3 regions of the Mesorhizobium sp. P2_A12 genome follow, and region 2 is predicted to be linked to each of the others. Evidence: predicted binding sites of a transcription regulator. Region 2 holds the regulator's gene; each other region holds the start of a gene.
What was found. The regulator PhoB, encoded in region 2, activates phosphate uptake and scavenging genes when phosphate is short. The targets are predictions, from matches to a motif close to TGTCATNNANCTGTCAT.
Positions count from the first base shown of each region.

Region 1: olsB (l-ornithine N(alpha)-acyltransferase) is a predicted target of PhoB. The motif match lies at 2,170-2,186, and genes of this name have one in related genera.
Region 3: AC1DZU_RS23775 (PhoX family protein) is a predicted target of PhoB. The motif match lies at 2,415-2,431, and genes of this name have one in related genera.

Region 1 is NZ_JBFUCU010000005.1:108,184-112,377, forward strand. It holds gene grpE (nucleotide exchange factor GrpE) at 1-423, shown strand, start outside; gene AC1DZU_RS14355 (trimeric intracellular cation channel family protein) at 532-1,164, shown strand; gene olsB (l-ornithine N(alpha)-acyltransferase) at 1,232-2,107, opposite strand; gene AC1DZU_RS14365 (hybrid sensor histidine kinase/response regulator) at 2,313-4,194, opposite strand, start outside.
Region 2 is NZ_JBFUCU010000004.1:530,285-534,478, forward strand. It holds gene pstA (phosphate ABC transporter permease PstA) at 1-489, shown strand, start outside; gene pstB (phosphate ABC transporter ATP-binding protein PstB) at 486-1,292, shown strand; gene phoU (phosphate signaling complex protein PhoU) at 1,318-2,025, shown strand; gene phoB (phosphate regulon transcriptional regulator PhoB) at 2,045-2,734, shown strand; gene AC1DZU_RS12925 (ROK family protein) at 2,888-4,135, opposite strand.
Region 3 is NZ_JBFUCU010000012.1:246,384-250,577, forward strand. It holds gene urtB (urea ABC transporter permease subunit UrtB) at 1-216, opposite strand, end outside; gene urtA (urea ABC transporter substrate-binding protein) at 334-1,644, opposite strand; gene AC1DZU_RS23770 (hypothetical protein) at 1,958-2,365, shown strand; gene AC1DZU_RS23775 (PhoX family protein) at 2,487-4,194, shown strand, end outside.

The DNA.
Region 1 (4,194 bases), on a different contig from region 2:
CGCACTTACGCGGTGGCGAATTTCGCGCGCGACATGCTGTCGGTGTCGGACAATCTGCGCCGCGCGCTCGACGCCATCCCGGCTGAAGCCAAGGCATCCGGGGACGCTGGCTTCAAGGCGCTGATCGAAGGCGTCGACCTCACCGAGCGCGCCATGCTGTCGGCGCTGGAACGGCACGGGGTCAAGAAACTCACGCCTGAAGGCGAGAAGTTCGATCCCAATTTCCACCAGGCGATGTTTGAAGTGCCCAATCCGGATGTCCCGGCCAACACCGTGGTCCAGGTCGTCCAGCCGGGCTATTCGATCGGCGAGCGGGTGCTGCGCCCGGCCATGGTCGGCGTCGCCAAGGGCGGCCCGAAGATTGCGGCCGAAGCGGCAGTCGAGCCTGGGCCTGTCAATGAGCAGGCTGAGAAAGACGCCTGATGAGAGTGAGTAGCGAATAGGGAGTAGCGAGTAGGAAATAGTTGATAGCGGCCAAGTGGCTTCGTGCTATTCCCTATTCGCTACTCCCTTCTTGCTATTCGCTCACTCATGAACCCCATCGCGCTTCTCGACTATGCCGGCGTCGCCGTCTTTGCCGCGACCGGGGCGCTTGCTGCTTCACGCAAGCAGCTCGACATTATCGGTTTCCTGTTCCTGGCCAGCGTCACCGGCATCGGCGGCGGCACGTTTCGCGACCTGATCCTCAACGTGCCGGTGTTCTGGGTGGGAAACAGGGACTATGTGCTGATCTGCGCGGTGGTGGCGGTGGTGGTGTTCTTCACCGCGCACCGCGTCGAATCCCGTTACAAGCTGCTGCTCTGGCTCGACGCCATCGGCCTTGCCGCGTTTTCCGTGATGGGCGCGGCCAAGGGACTTGCCATCACCGGCTCGCCGGCGGTGTCGGTGATCACCGGCATGCTGACCGCGACGTTCGGCGGTATCCTGCGCGATCTTCTGGCCGGGGAGCCTTCGGTGCTGCTGAGGCCTGAAATCTATGTCACGGCCGCGCTCGTCGGCGCTGCCATCTTCACAGCAGGCGACGTTGCCGGCTTGCCGCAGATTGTCTCAGGATTGGCCGGCTTCGCCGCGGCGTTCGCCGTGCGCGGTGGGGCGCTCCGCTTCGGCTGGGCATTTCCCCCCTACAAGAGCCGACCCGGCCGGCGACCGGAAGATATTCCGTGAAAGAGGGTATAGCGAATAGTGGTTGTTGCCGCGCAACTCCGGCCACGACGTCCTATTATTCGGCTATTCACGCAGCGAAGCGCTGGGCTTCCCCGCCATAATAGTTGACGTAGCGGGCGCCGATTTCCTTGACCGGCATCACGACGAACACGTCGACCGTTGAGAATTCGCGGTCGATGACGCAGCCATCGCCGATGCGGGCGCCGACGCGCAGATAGCCCTTGACCAGCGGCGGCATCGCCGCGATCGCCGCCTTGGCATTGACCGCCTCGATCGGCATCAGATCCATCGAACAGTAGCGCCCGGACACCGCGCGCACGTCCCAGGCCGAATTCGTCCGGCAGTGGTGGGCGAGATAGGTAAGCGCCTCGGCATGCGCCGCCGGCACAGTGCCGTGGAAGGACGCGCAACCGGTCATCACACCGATTTCGTAGTGGTTGATATAGGCCCAGATACCTTGCCATAGCGCCTCGATGGTGCGCTTCGACCGATATTCAGGCAACACGCAGGAGCGGCCGAGCTCGAGAAAACGCTGGCCGGGGTGACGGGCGATAAGCTTGGTCAGCTCGAATTCACCTTCGGAATAAAAGCCTCCAGCGGCGGCCGCGATCTCTTGCCGCAGCAGGCGATAGGTGCCGACGATACGGCGATGTTCGGGGCCGGAAAGCGAAGTATCGAAGACGAGCAGATGGTCGCAGAGCGGATCGAACCGGTCGGCGTCACGGCGATCCGGCGCCTGGAACAAATCCTTCCTGGCGCCGAGTTCATCGTAGAACACCCGGTAGCGGACTTCCTGCGCGGCCGCGATCTCGGCCTCGTTGCGGGCGAGCCGCACTTCGAGATTACCGATACGGCCGAGTGCTGCGCCCTTTATGACGGAATCGACGTTACGCCCGGCAAGCAAGGCGCTGCTGGCGTTCGGCCGAGTGTCACATTCCGGCATAACTGTATGCACGAGGATTCTCCTTCGAGCCATCCCTCTTGGCACGGGGATACGGTGTAGGTGCAACAGGATTGTGACAGTACCGTGATACGACGTCGTGGGCAATACTTCGTCGGCTGGCGAATACGGTCAACCGGCTACGTTACGCCAGCGGGCGGGTTGGATGGGCTGTCGAAGTTCCTGACCTTCGGTTCGGGATCATGCCCTAGGCCGCGACCTGTCCCTCGACGGCATTGACCAGCGCGTCAGGGTCGAGTGGCTTGGTAACGAAGCCGCTGGCGCCATGGGCAAGCACCGCATGGCGGGTCTTTTCCTGGCTATCAGCCGACAGCACCATGATCGGCACCGGCGGCACGGCGGTTTCCTCCTCGTAGCGGCGGATGGCAGCAATCGCGTCCAGCCCGTCCATGACCGGCATGTGAAGGTCCATCAGGACCACGTCGAAGCGATGGCTGTGCCCGGCGCCGGTGACAGCCTCGACGGCGGCCTTGCCGTTGCCGACCACCTTGACGCGATGTCCGGCCTTCAGCAGCGTGGCGCGGGCAAGCATGGCGTTGATGTCGTTGTCCTCGGCGATCAGCACCGACAGGCCCCGTTGGCGGCTGCCGAGGGCACGAAGCGCGGGTGCGTGACGGTTTTCCGGCTGGGGCTGGGCGAGGGCGGAAGCATTGCTGCTCAACAGCACACGCAGAAGCGTTCCGCCACGCACCGGCCTGGCAAGGAAGGTTGCGTAGCCGCTGGCGCGGAACTCGCCAAGCATGCCGCGGTCGGTCGGCGCGATCAGCGTGATGGCCTCGCAGTCGGCGAAACCGCTCTGGCGCAGGCGCTTGAGCAGCCTTCCGTCGCTCTCTTCCATCGCCGCGTCGACCAGGAGCACATCGCAGCCGTTGGCAAAGGGCGCGGCCTGCGCGACGGTGGTGGCGACATCGACCGCGCCGCCATTGGCGCGGATGGTGCGGGCGATGGCATCGGCCTCGACGGCATTTTTCGACAGGATCACCGCGCGCTTGCCCGAAAGCGCGTTCTGTCGGCTCTGCGGCGCTTCCGTGGCCGATATTGCCGGGATTTCGAAGACGAACTCGGATCCCTGACCGAATCGGCTCGATACTGAAATCGTGCCGCTCATGGCGGCCACCAGGCGTTTGGAGATGGCAAGGCCGAGGCCGGCCCCGCCATGCGTGCGCGTCGACGTGCCGTCGGCCTGCTCGAACTCCTCGAAAATGCGTTCCAGGTCGTCTTCATGCAGACCCGGACCGGTGTCGGCGATCGTGAAGCAGATGCGGTCGGTGGTTTCGGTGCGCGCGCGTGCGATGCTCACCAATACACCGCCGCTATCGGTGAACTTGATGGCATTGCCGATGAGGTTGAGCAGCACCTGCCTGACCTTGCCCGGATCGGCGGTGATCAATTGGGGCACGTCGGGTTCGACATGGCAGCCCAGCCCGATATCCTTGGCGAAGGCGCGGGCAGCGAGCAATTCGACGATGTTGTCGGCGATTTCGCGCACCGACATCGGCTGCGGCTCCGGGTCGAAGCGCCCCGCCTCGATCTTGGAGTAATCGAGCAGATCCTCGATCAGGGCAAGCAATGCGCTGGCCGACGTCGAGACGGCGCCGACATAGGTCTGCTGTTCCGGCGACAGGCTGGTGTCGGCCAGCAACCTGGCCATGCCCATGATGCCGTTCATCGGCGTCCGAATTTCATGGCTGACCGTGGCGAGGAAGCGCGATTTGGCCTGGCTGGCGTATTCGGCCCGCTCGCGAGCGGTGATCAGCGAGGATTCGGCGCGTTTGCGGGCGGTGATGTCGCGCGCGATGGCGCGATGCGAAACGGCGCCGCTGTCCTTGTCGCGCACCGACAGTTCGATCCACGAAAACCAGCGCGGACCGCTCGGCGTGCGGATGGAGACATCGGTGGAACTCAGGCATTCATGATCGGAAAAGGCAGCATCGGGAACGATGCCGACATCGATGCCGAGTTCCGCCAGGGTCTTGCCGGCGAGGTCGCGTTGATCGCTTTCGACGAGGTCGGCGAAGATCTTGTTGGCATAGACGATGTAGCCATCGCGGTCGCGATGAATGACGAGG
Region 2 (4,194 bases):
ATCATCGGCCTGTTCGTCTACGAACTGATGGTCCGGCCGATGGGGCATTTCTCGGCGATCGCCGGCGCTGTCGCGCTTGCCATCCTGGTCATCCCGGTCGTCGTTCGCACCACCGAGGACATGCTCAACCTGGTGCCGAACGCGTTGCGCGAGGCCGGCACCGCGATCGGCGCGCCGCGCTGGGTGGTGATCAAGTCGGTCGCTTACCGCGCCGCCCTTTCAGGCATCGTCACCGGCATATTGTTGTCGATCGCCCGTATCTCCGGCGAGACGGCGCCGCTGCTCTTTACAGCGCTCAACAACCAGTTCTGGTCGAGCAATCTCAACGCGCCGATGGCCAGCCTGCCAGTGACCATCTTCCAGTTCGCTCTCAGCCCTTACGAGGAATGGCAGCAACTGGCCTGGACCGGTGCACTCATCATCACATTGACGGTTCTCGCGCTCAGCATCTTTGCTCGCAGCCTGACCGGACGCAGAGAGGACAAATGAGCCAGATGTTGTCTCCAGACATGACGATCGCCGCCGAGGCAATTGCCGGCAAGGCCAAGATCGAGGTCAAGAACCTCAACTTCTACTACGGCCAGAGCAAGGCACTGAAGGACATCACGCTGTCGCTGCCCGAGCGCAGCGTCACCGCCTTCATCGGACCTTCGGGCTGCGGGAAGTCGACGCTGCTGCGCGTCTTCAACCGCATCTACGAGCTCTATCCCAAGCAGACCGCCGAGGGCCAGGTGCTGCTCGACGGCCAGAACGTTCTCGATCGCTCGCAGGACCTCAACCTGCTGCGGACCAAGATCGGCATGGTGTTCCAGAAGCCGACTCCGTTCCCGATGTCGATCTATGAAAACATCGCTTTCGGCGTCAGGCTCTATGAGAAGATCAGCAAGTCAGAGATGGACGGCCGTGTCGAGCAGGCGCTGAAGCGCGCCGCACTGTGGACCGAAGTCAAGGACAAGCTCAACGCAAGCGGCCTCAGCCTCTCCGGCGGCCAGCAGCAGCGACTCTGCATCGCCCGCACCGTGGCGGTGAAGCCGGAAGTCATCCTGCTCGACGAGCCGGCTTCGGCGCTTGACCCGCTGTCGACCGCCAAGATCGAAGAGCTGATCGACGAGTTGCAAGCCGACTACACGATCGTCATCGTCACCCACAACATGCAGCAGGCGGCGCGCGTGTCGAAGCAGACGGCCTTCATGTATCTGGGCGAACTGGTCGAGTTCGACCGCACCGAGAAGATCTTCACGTCGCCCCGCGAGAAGCGCACGCAGGACTACATCACCGGCCGCTTCGGCTGAGCTCAGGCATACGAGGACTAAGATCATGGGCGAACACACAGTCGCTTCTTTCGACGAGGATCTCGGACAGATCAGCAGGCTGATCCGCGACATGGGCGACCTCGCCGGCTCGATGGTCGGCGGCGCCACCAAGGCGCTGTTGAATTCCGACAACGCCCTGGCGCAGCGCGTCGTCTCCGACGATGCGATCATGGACGCGCGCCAGCGTGAACTCGACGACCGCGCCATCACACTGATCGCCAAGCGTCAGCCGATGGCCGACGATCTGCGCCACGTCGTCGGTTCGATCCGCATGGCCGGCGACCTCGAGCGTATTGGCGACCTTGCCAAGAACATCGCCAAGCGCGTCGGCACCGTCGGCCTCAGTGTCACCCCGCGCGACCTGTCGCACTCCATCGACGCAATGGCGCAGCTGGTGCTGATCCAGGTGCAGGGCGTCATCGAGGAATATACGGCGCGCGACGCGGCGGCGCTGGCGAAGCTGCGCGCCGACGACGAGCGCATCGACGTCAAATACACCTCCGTGTTCCGCGAACTGCTGACCTACATGATGGAAGACCCGCGCAACATCACCGCCTGCACGCATCTGTTGTTCTGCGCCAAGAACCTCGAACGCATCGGCGATCACGTCACCAACATCGCGGAAAATGCATATTATGTTTTGACCGGTACGCAGCTGCCCGCCAATCGTCCGAAGCAGGACGAGACGGCAATGTCCGCGCCGGCGGCATGACGGCAGGGGTGACCAGTCGATGATCGCGCCACGCATCATGGTGGTGGAGGATGAGGAGCCGCTGGGTGTGCTGCTCCGCTACAATCTGGAGTCCGAGGGCTACCAGGTCGAGGTGGTGACGCGCGGCGACGAGGCCGAGATCCGGCTGCAGGAGAACGTCCCCGACCTTCTGGTGCTGGACTGGATGGTGCCGGCGGTTTCCGGAATCGAACTCTGCCGCCGGCTAAGGATGCGTCCCGAGACCGAGCGGCTGCCGATCATCATGCTGACCGCGCGTGGCGAGGAAAGCGATCGTGTGCGCGGCCTCTCGACAGGCGCCGACGATTATCTGGTCAAGCCGTTCTCGACGCCGGAGTTCATGGCCAGGGTCAAGGCGCTGCTGCGCCGCGCCAAGCCGGAAGTGCTGTCCAGCGTGCTCAAGGTCGGCGACATCGTGCTCGATCGTGAATCGCACAGGGTTTATCGCAAGAAGAGCGAGATTCGGCTCGGACCGACCGAATTCCGCCTGCTCGAATTCATGATGCGCCATCCCGGCCGTGTGTTCTCGCGCAGCCAGCTGCTCGACAATGTCTGGGGCGAGACGATCTACATCGACGAACGCACGGTCGACGTGCATGTCGGTCGGCTGCGCAAGGCGGTCAACAATGGCCGCATGCCCGATGTCATCCGCACCATTCGTGGGGCGGGCTACGCAATCCGGGAAGATTAGGGATATGCTGATATTCAGGTGATGCCGGCCTGTGAACGGCAGTTTCCTGCGCTTCCGGTACTCACGGATCAAATGTCCGCTCCGTTCCGGTTCTCGGAACCCGCCATTCTCGACTCGGCCTAACCTGAATCTCAACACATCCAGGCGCGTTATTCACGCAACGTTCTTGCCGCCGAGGCCGGATCTCGCCTGCGTGCCCGGCGCGAAAATCTCCTGGTCTACGAAGGTCAGCGCCCGCGTGGCGCAGCCTTCGCGGATCAGTGGCAGTTCGTTCGGTTCGGTGTCGAAGGAAATCGATTGCGAATGCTGGCCGCCGGCGGTCTGCGCAATCGCCTCGCGCAATGCCGGCTCGATCAGGTCGAAGGCGGCGGCGCTGACACCGACCATGGCGACGGGCGCCGGATCGATCAGCGCGAACAGGCTGCCGAGACCGTAGCCGAGTGCCTCGCCGGCCTTGCGATAGGCCTCGCGCTCGGGTCCATCCCTCTCGCGGGCCGCGGTCGCCAGCGCGCGCATGTCGGCGTCACTGACATCGGCCACCGGTTCCGCGTCCTCGCTCATCTGCCTTGCGTTCCGCCAGATGGCATAGTTGCCGGCATAGGCCTCGACGCAGCCCCGCCGCCCACAGCGGCACAGCGCGCCGTGCGGCCGATGGATCATATGGCCGAACTCGCCGCCCGAGGAATGGGTGCCAGTGAACAACTCGCCCTTCAACACCAGGCCCATGCCGATGCCGTGCGACAGCAGGATGGCGATGAAGTCGTCGCGGTAGCGATCGGGGTCGCGCCAGCGCAACGCGATCGCCATCATGTTGCAGTCGTTCTCCATGGTGGCGGGGATGCCGAACTCGTCCTCGAGTATGTCGGCGAAGGCGATGTCGGTGTGCGGCGTGATCGGTGACCACAGCATGGCGCGGGCACGCGTGTCGGTGATGCCCTGGATCGCCAGCGCGATGCGGGCGACACTGCGGACGTCGAGGTCGGGGTCTTCAAGACGACGCCGTACGATGGCAACGCATTCACCGACCAGCGCGTCGCGCGACATGGTCAGCGTGTCCAGCCGGCGCTGTTCCTCGGCGATCACCTGGCCGGCATAGTCGATGACGGCGACCGAGAGGAAGTTCAGTGACAGCACCACGGTCATCACCGCCGCCGCTTCCGGATTGAGGCCGAGGCCGACCTGCGGCCGGCCGCGTTTGAGCGAGCCGGCCTCGCTCGGCTTGCTCTCAGTCAGGATGCCTTCGCCGATGAGGTCGGAGGAGATCGCCGATATGGTCGAATGGCTGAGGCCCGTGGTCGCGGCGATCTCGGTGCGGGACGGCTGTCCGGCGCGGCGCACGGCCGCAATCACCATCGCCCGGTTGCGGCGGCGCAGATCGTCGTGGCGGATTCCGACCGACATGTTTTTTCACATCCTCCCGGTCGCCGCAGCCTTTCGTGCCTCCCGAAGGCCATCAGCGA
Region 3 (4,194 bases), on a different contig from region 2:
ATAGAGGTTGCCGTCGGCAAGTGCCGCAAGCGGCCGTTCGACAGCCGGATCACCTGTGGCCGCAAGGTCGTGGACGACAGCGCCTGTCTCGGAAAAACCCTTGGCCGTCGCGAATTTGGCGATGATGCCACGCAGATCGGCTTCGCCAGCACCCGACGACGACAGCGTCGCCAGCAGGAACAAAAGCGTCAGGCCAATCGCGCGCAACAGGTTCATCGGCTTCAGGCGACCCTTGAAGGTTTGAATTGGGCGTCCGGACGGCGGAGGAAACCGTCCGGACGCTGCGGTCTGAGGTCATGGACCTGCGGTCCAGACCTGGTCAGCCCGGGAGGATCAGTTTGTGCCCTTGCCGCCGCATTTGCCGGTGGCGACATTGAAGTTTCCGCAGGACTGAGGCGCTCGCCAATCGGAGATGAGGTACTTGGAGTCAGGCAGGTAGTCGGACCATTCGTCGCCCATCACCAGGCCCGGCGTACGCGAAACCGTCTCGAACTGGCCGTCGGCCTGGATTTCGCCGATCAGCACCGGCTTGGTGATGTGGTGGTTCGGCATCATCGTCGAATAGCCGCCGGTCAGGTTGGGCACCGAAACGCCGATCATGGCGTCGATGACCTTGTCCGGATCGGTGGTGCCGGCCTTTTCGACCGCCTTCACCCACATGTTGAAGCCGATGTAGTGGGCTTCCATCGGGTCGTTGGTGGTGCGCTTGTCGTTCTTGATGAACTTGTGCCAGTCGGCGATGAACTTCTTGTTCTCAGGCGTATCGACGCTTTCAAAATAGTTCCAGGCGGCGAGATGGCCGACCAGCGGCGCCGTGTCGAGACCGGCAAGCTCTTCCTCGCCGACCGAGAAGGCCATGACCGGAATGTCCTCGGCCTTTATGCCCTGGTTGCCGAGTTCCTTGTAGAACGGCACGTTGGCGTCGCCATTGACCGTCGAGACGACGGCGGTCTTCTTGCCGGCCGAACCGAATTTCTTGATTGCGGAAACTTCGGTCTGCCAATCGGAGAAGCCGAATGGCGTGTAGTTGACCATGATGTCTTCCGCCGCGACGCCCTTGGCCTTCAGATAGGCCTCGAGGATCTTGTTGGTGGTGCGCGGATAAACGTAATCGGTGCCTTCGAGCACCCAGCGCTTCACCGAACCGCCGTCCTCGCTCATCAGGTAGTCGACGGCCGGAATGGCCTGCTGGTTCGGCGCCGCACCCGTGTAGAACACGTTGCGCTCGCTTTCCTCGCCCTCATACTGGACGGGATAGAACAGGATGTTGTCGAGCTCGCTGAACACGGGCAGCACCGATTTGCGCGACACCGAGGTCCAGCAGCCGAACACCGCGGCGACCTTGTCCTTGGAGATCAGCTCGCGCGCCTTTTCGGCGAACAGCGGCCAATTGGAAGCCGGATCGACGACCACGGCTTCGAGCTTCTTGCCAAGCAGGCCACCCTTGGCGTTCTGCTCGTCGATAAGCATCAGCATGGCGTCCTTCAGCGTCGTCTCCGAAATCGCCATGGTCCCCGACAGCGAATGGAGAATGCCGACCTTGATCGTGTCGTCGGCCGCCCTGGCGGGCACGGACATCAACAGGCCGGCGGCAACGACGCTCGCCGAAAACATTTTTGTTATTGTCGAGAAATTACCCCTCATGCCTAACACTCCCAGGCTGGTTGATTGCACCGCAACAATGCAATGCAACCCCCATGCCAATCGCCGGGGAGATGTCGAACAAGATACGAAAGTTCAATATTATCAGGCATTTGGTATATTAGCTTTATGAAAACAAAGAGGATACGTTAAAAATTGATTGAGAGAAATTTGCGCAGCGCACAAGGGCGTTGCCTAATTTTTGCCCAAATTGGCAAACTGCCTAGTTTTTGAACTTCGCCGGCGGATCGCACGTGACACAGGTTGCGGCTCGGCGCAAAAATAGGGCAAGCTCGCACCTCAAACGAGCGACGTCATGGTATCCGGCATTTCACGCATTTTTATCGGCATATTGCTTCTTGCGGCAGGGACCGGAGCTGCCCGAGCCGACTTCAGCGACGGCAAGATGCCCGACGGCACCTACCACTGTGAAGTGTACCTGCTTGGAATGTTCCTCAACCTCGGCGATATCACCATCAAGGGCAACGTCTACAGCGGCCCGGTCACCTTCGGGACCGCCCAGCAGGGCTACAACTACCAGATGGATGCAAACGGCGTGATCTCCTGGCTGGGACCGCTCGGCGGCTATACCGCCGGCGGCAATTCGCTGTCGCTGACCCAGGCGACGCTGGACGGCCAGAGCACGCCCTCCTTCGACATCATCATGAAGCAGCCCGACGGCGCCTTCACCGCCTCGACCTGCACCAAAGGAAGCGGTCAGTAGTTATTCCTTGGCAATAGCAGCCGCCTCGGCGGGCCTGCCTTGTGTCTCATGTCATCTGGATGTTGCCGAAACTGGATAGGCAGCGGTGCGCCGTCACCATCCACCTTGAGAGGCAGACACAATGGCCAACTCCCCGTCTTCATCCTCCCCTGTCATTCGCGACGTCATAGCCGAGCGCGTCTCGCGCCGCACTCTCCTGAAGGGCAGCCTCGCATCGGGTGCCTTGATCGCCGGCGGCAGCTTCGTCGGTTCCTTGTTTGCCGGCGAAACACATGCCGCGGCGGCGCTTTCCACACTTGGCTTTCCCGAGTTGAAGCGCGTCTACGACAAGACGCACGCCGCCGCCGAGGGCTATGAAACCACGATCGTGGCACGCTGGGGCGACCCGCTCGTCGCGGGTCTGCCGGATTTCGACGGCAACAAGGTCGCCGCAGACGAGCAGGAAAAGCGCTTTGGCTACAACTGTGACTACATCGCCTTCCTGCCGCTGCCGAAAGGCACGGTCAATTCCGACCACGGCCTGCTCTGCGTCAACAACGAATACATCTCGCCCAACGTCATGTTTCCCGGCATGACCGAGGATGACGCCGGCAAGACGATGACCAAGGAACAGGTCGATCTCGGCATGGCGGCCATGGGTCACTCGATCGTCGAAGTGCTGTTGAAGGACGGCAAGTGGTCGCTGGTTGAGGACAGCCCGCTCAACCGCCGCATCACCGTCAACACCGAAATGACCGTCTCCGGCCCGGTTGCCGGCCACGCCTTGATGCAGACCTCGGCCGATGCCACAGGCACGAAAGTGCTCGGCACCAGCTATAATTGCAGCGGCGGCTTCACCCCGTGGGGCACCGTGCTGATCTGCGAGGAAGGTGTTTCCGACCTGTTCGGCGGCGATCCGAAGAAGGTGCCGGCCGCGGACATTCTCGACCGCTATGGCTTCGACGGTTACGACATCTATGGCCGTGGCCGCTTCCACGACCGCTTCAACATCGACAAGGAGCCGAACGAGGCCAACCGTTTCGACTGGGTGGTTGAGATCGACCCCTATGATCCCCAGTCCAAGCCGGTAAAGCGCACCGCACTTGGCCGCATGTCGCATGAGGCGTCGACGGTCGTCCTCAACAAGGACGGCCGCGTCGTCGTCTACATGGGCGACGACGATTATTTCGAATACATGTACCGCTTCGTCTCGAGCAAGGCTTACGACCCGGCCAAACCGGCGTCCGGCAACGACCTGCTGGACGATGGCGTGCTTTCGGTCGCGCGCTACGACGCCGACGGCTCCATGACATGGCTGCCGCTGGTTCACGGTCAGGGCAAGCTTACGGCTGAAAACGGCTTTGCGGATCAGGCCGAAGTGCTGCTGAAAACAAGGCTGGCGGCGGACGCGCTCGGCGCAACGCCAATGGACCGCCCCGAGGACATCGAGACCAATCCGGTGACAGGCCGCGTCTATGCGGTGATGACCAAGAACAAGAAGCGCGACCAGTCGAAGATCAATCCGGCCAACACGCGTCCGGAAAACCTCTGGGGTCACATCGTCGAACTGATCCCGCCAGGCGGCCGCGGCGTGGACGCCGACCATACCGCCGACAAATATGCCTGGGATCTGTTCGTGCTGTGCGGCAACCCGAAGGACGCCGCGGTCGGCGCCACCTTCCACCCGGACACATCGGACAATGGCTGGTTCGTCTGCCCCGACAACATCACCTTCGATCCGGCCGGCCGGCTCTGGGTGGCGACCGACGGTGCCAATGATTTCGACCTGCCGGACGGCGTCTACGGCGTCGACACCGAAGGCCCGGCGCGTGGCCTGCCGAAGCTGCTGT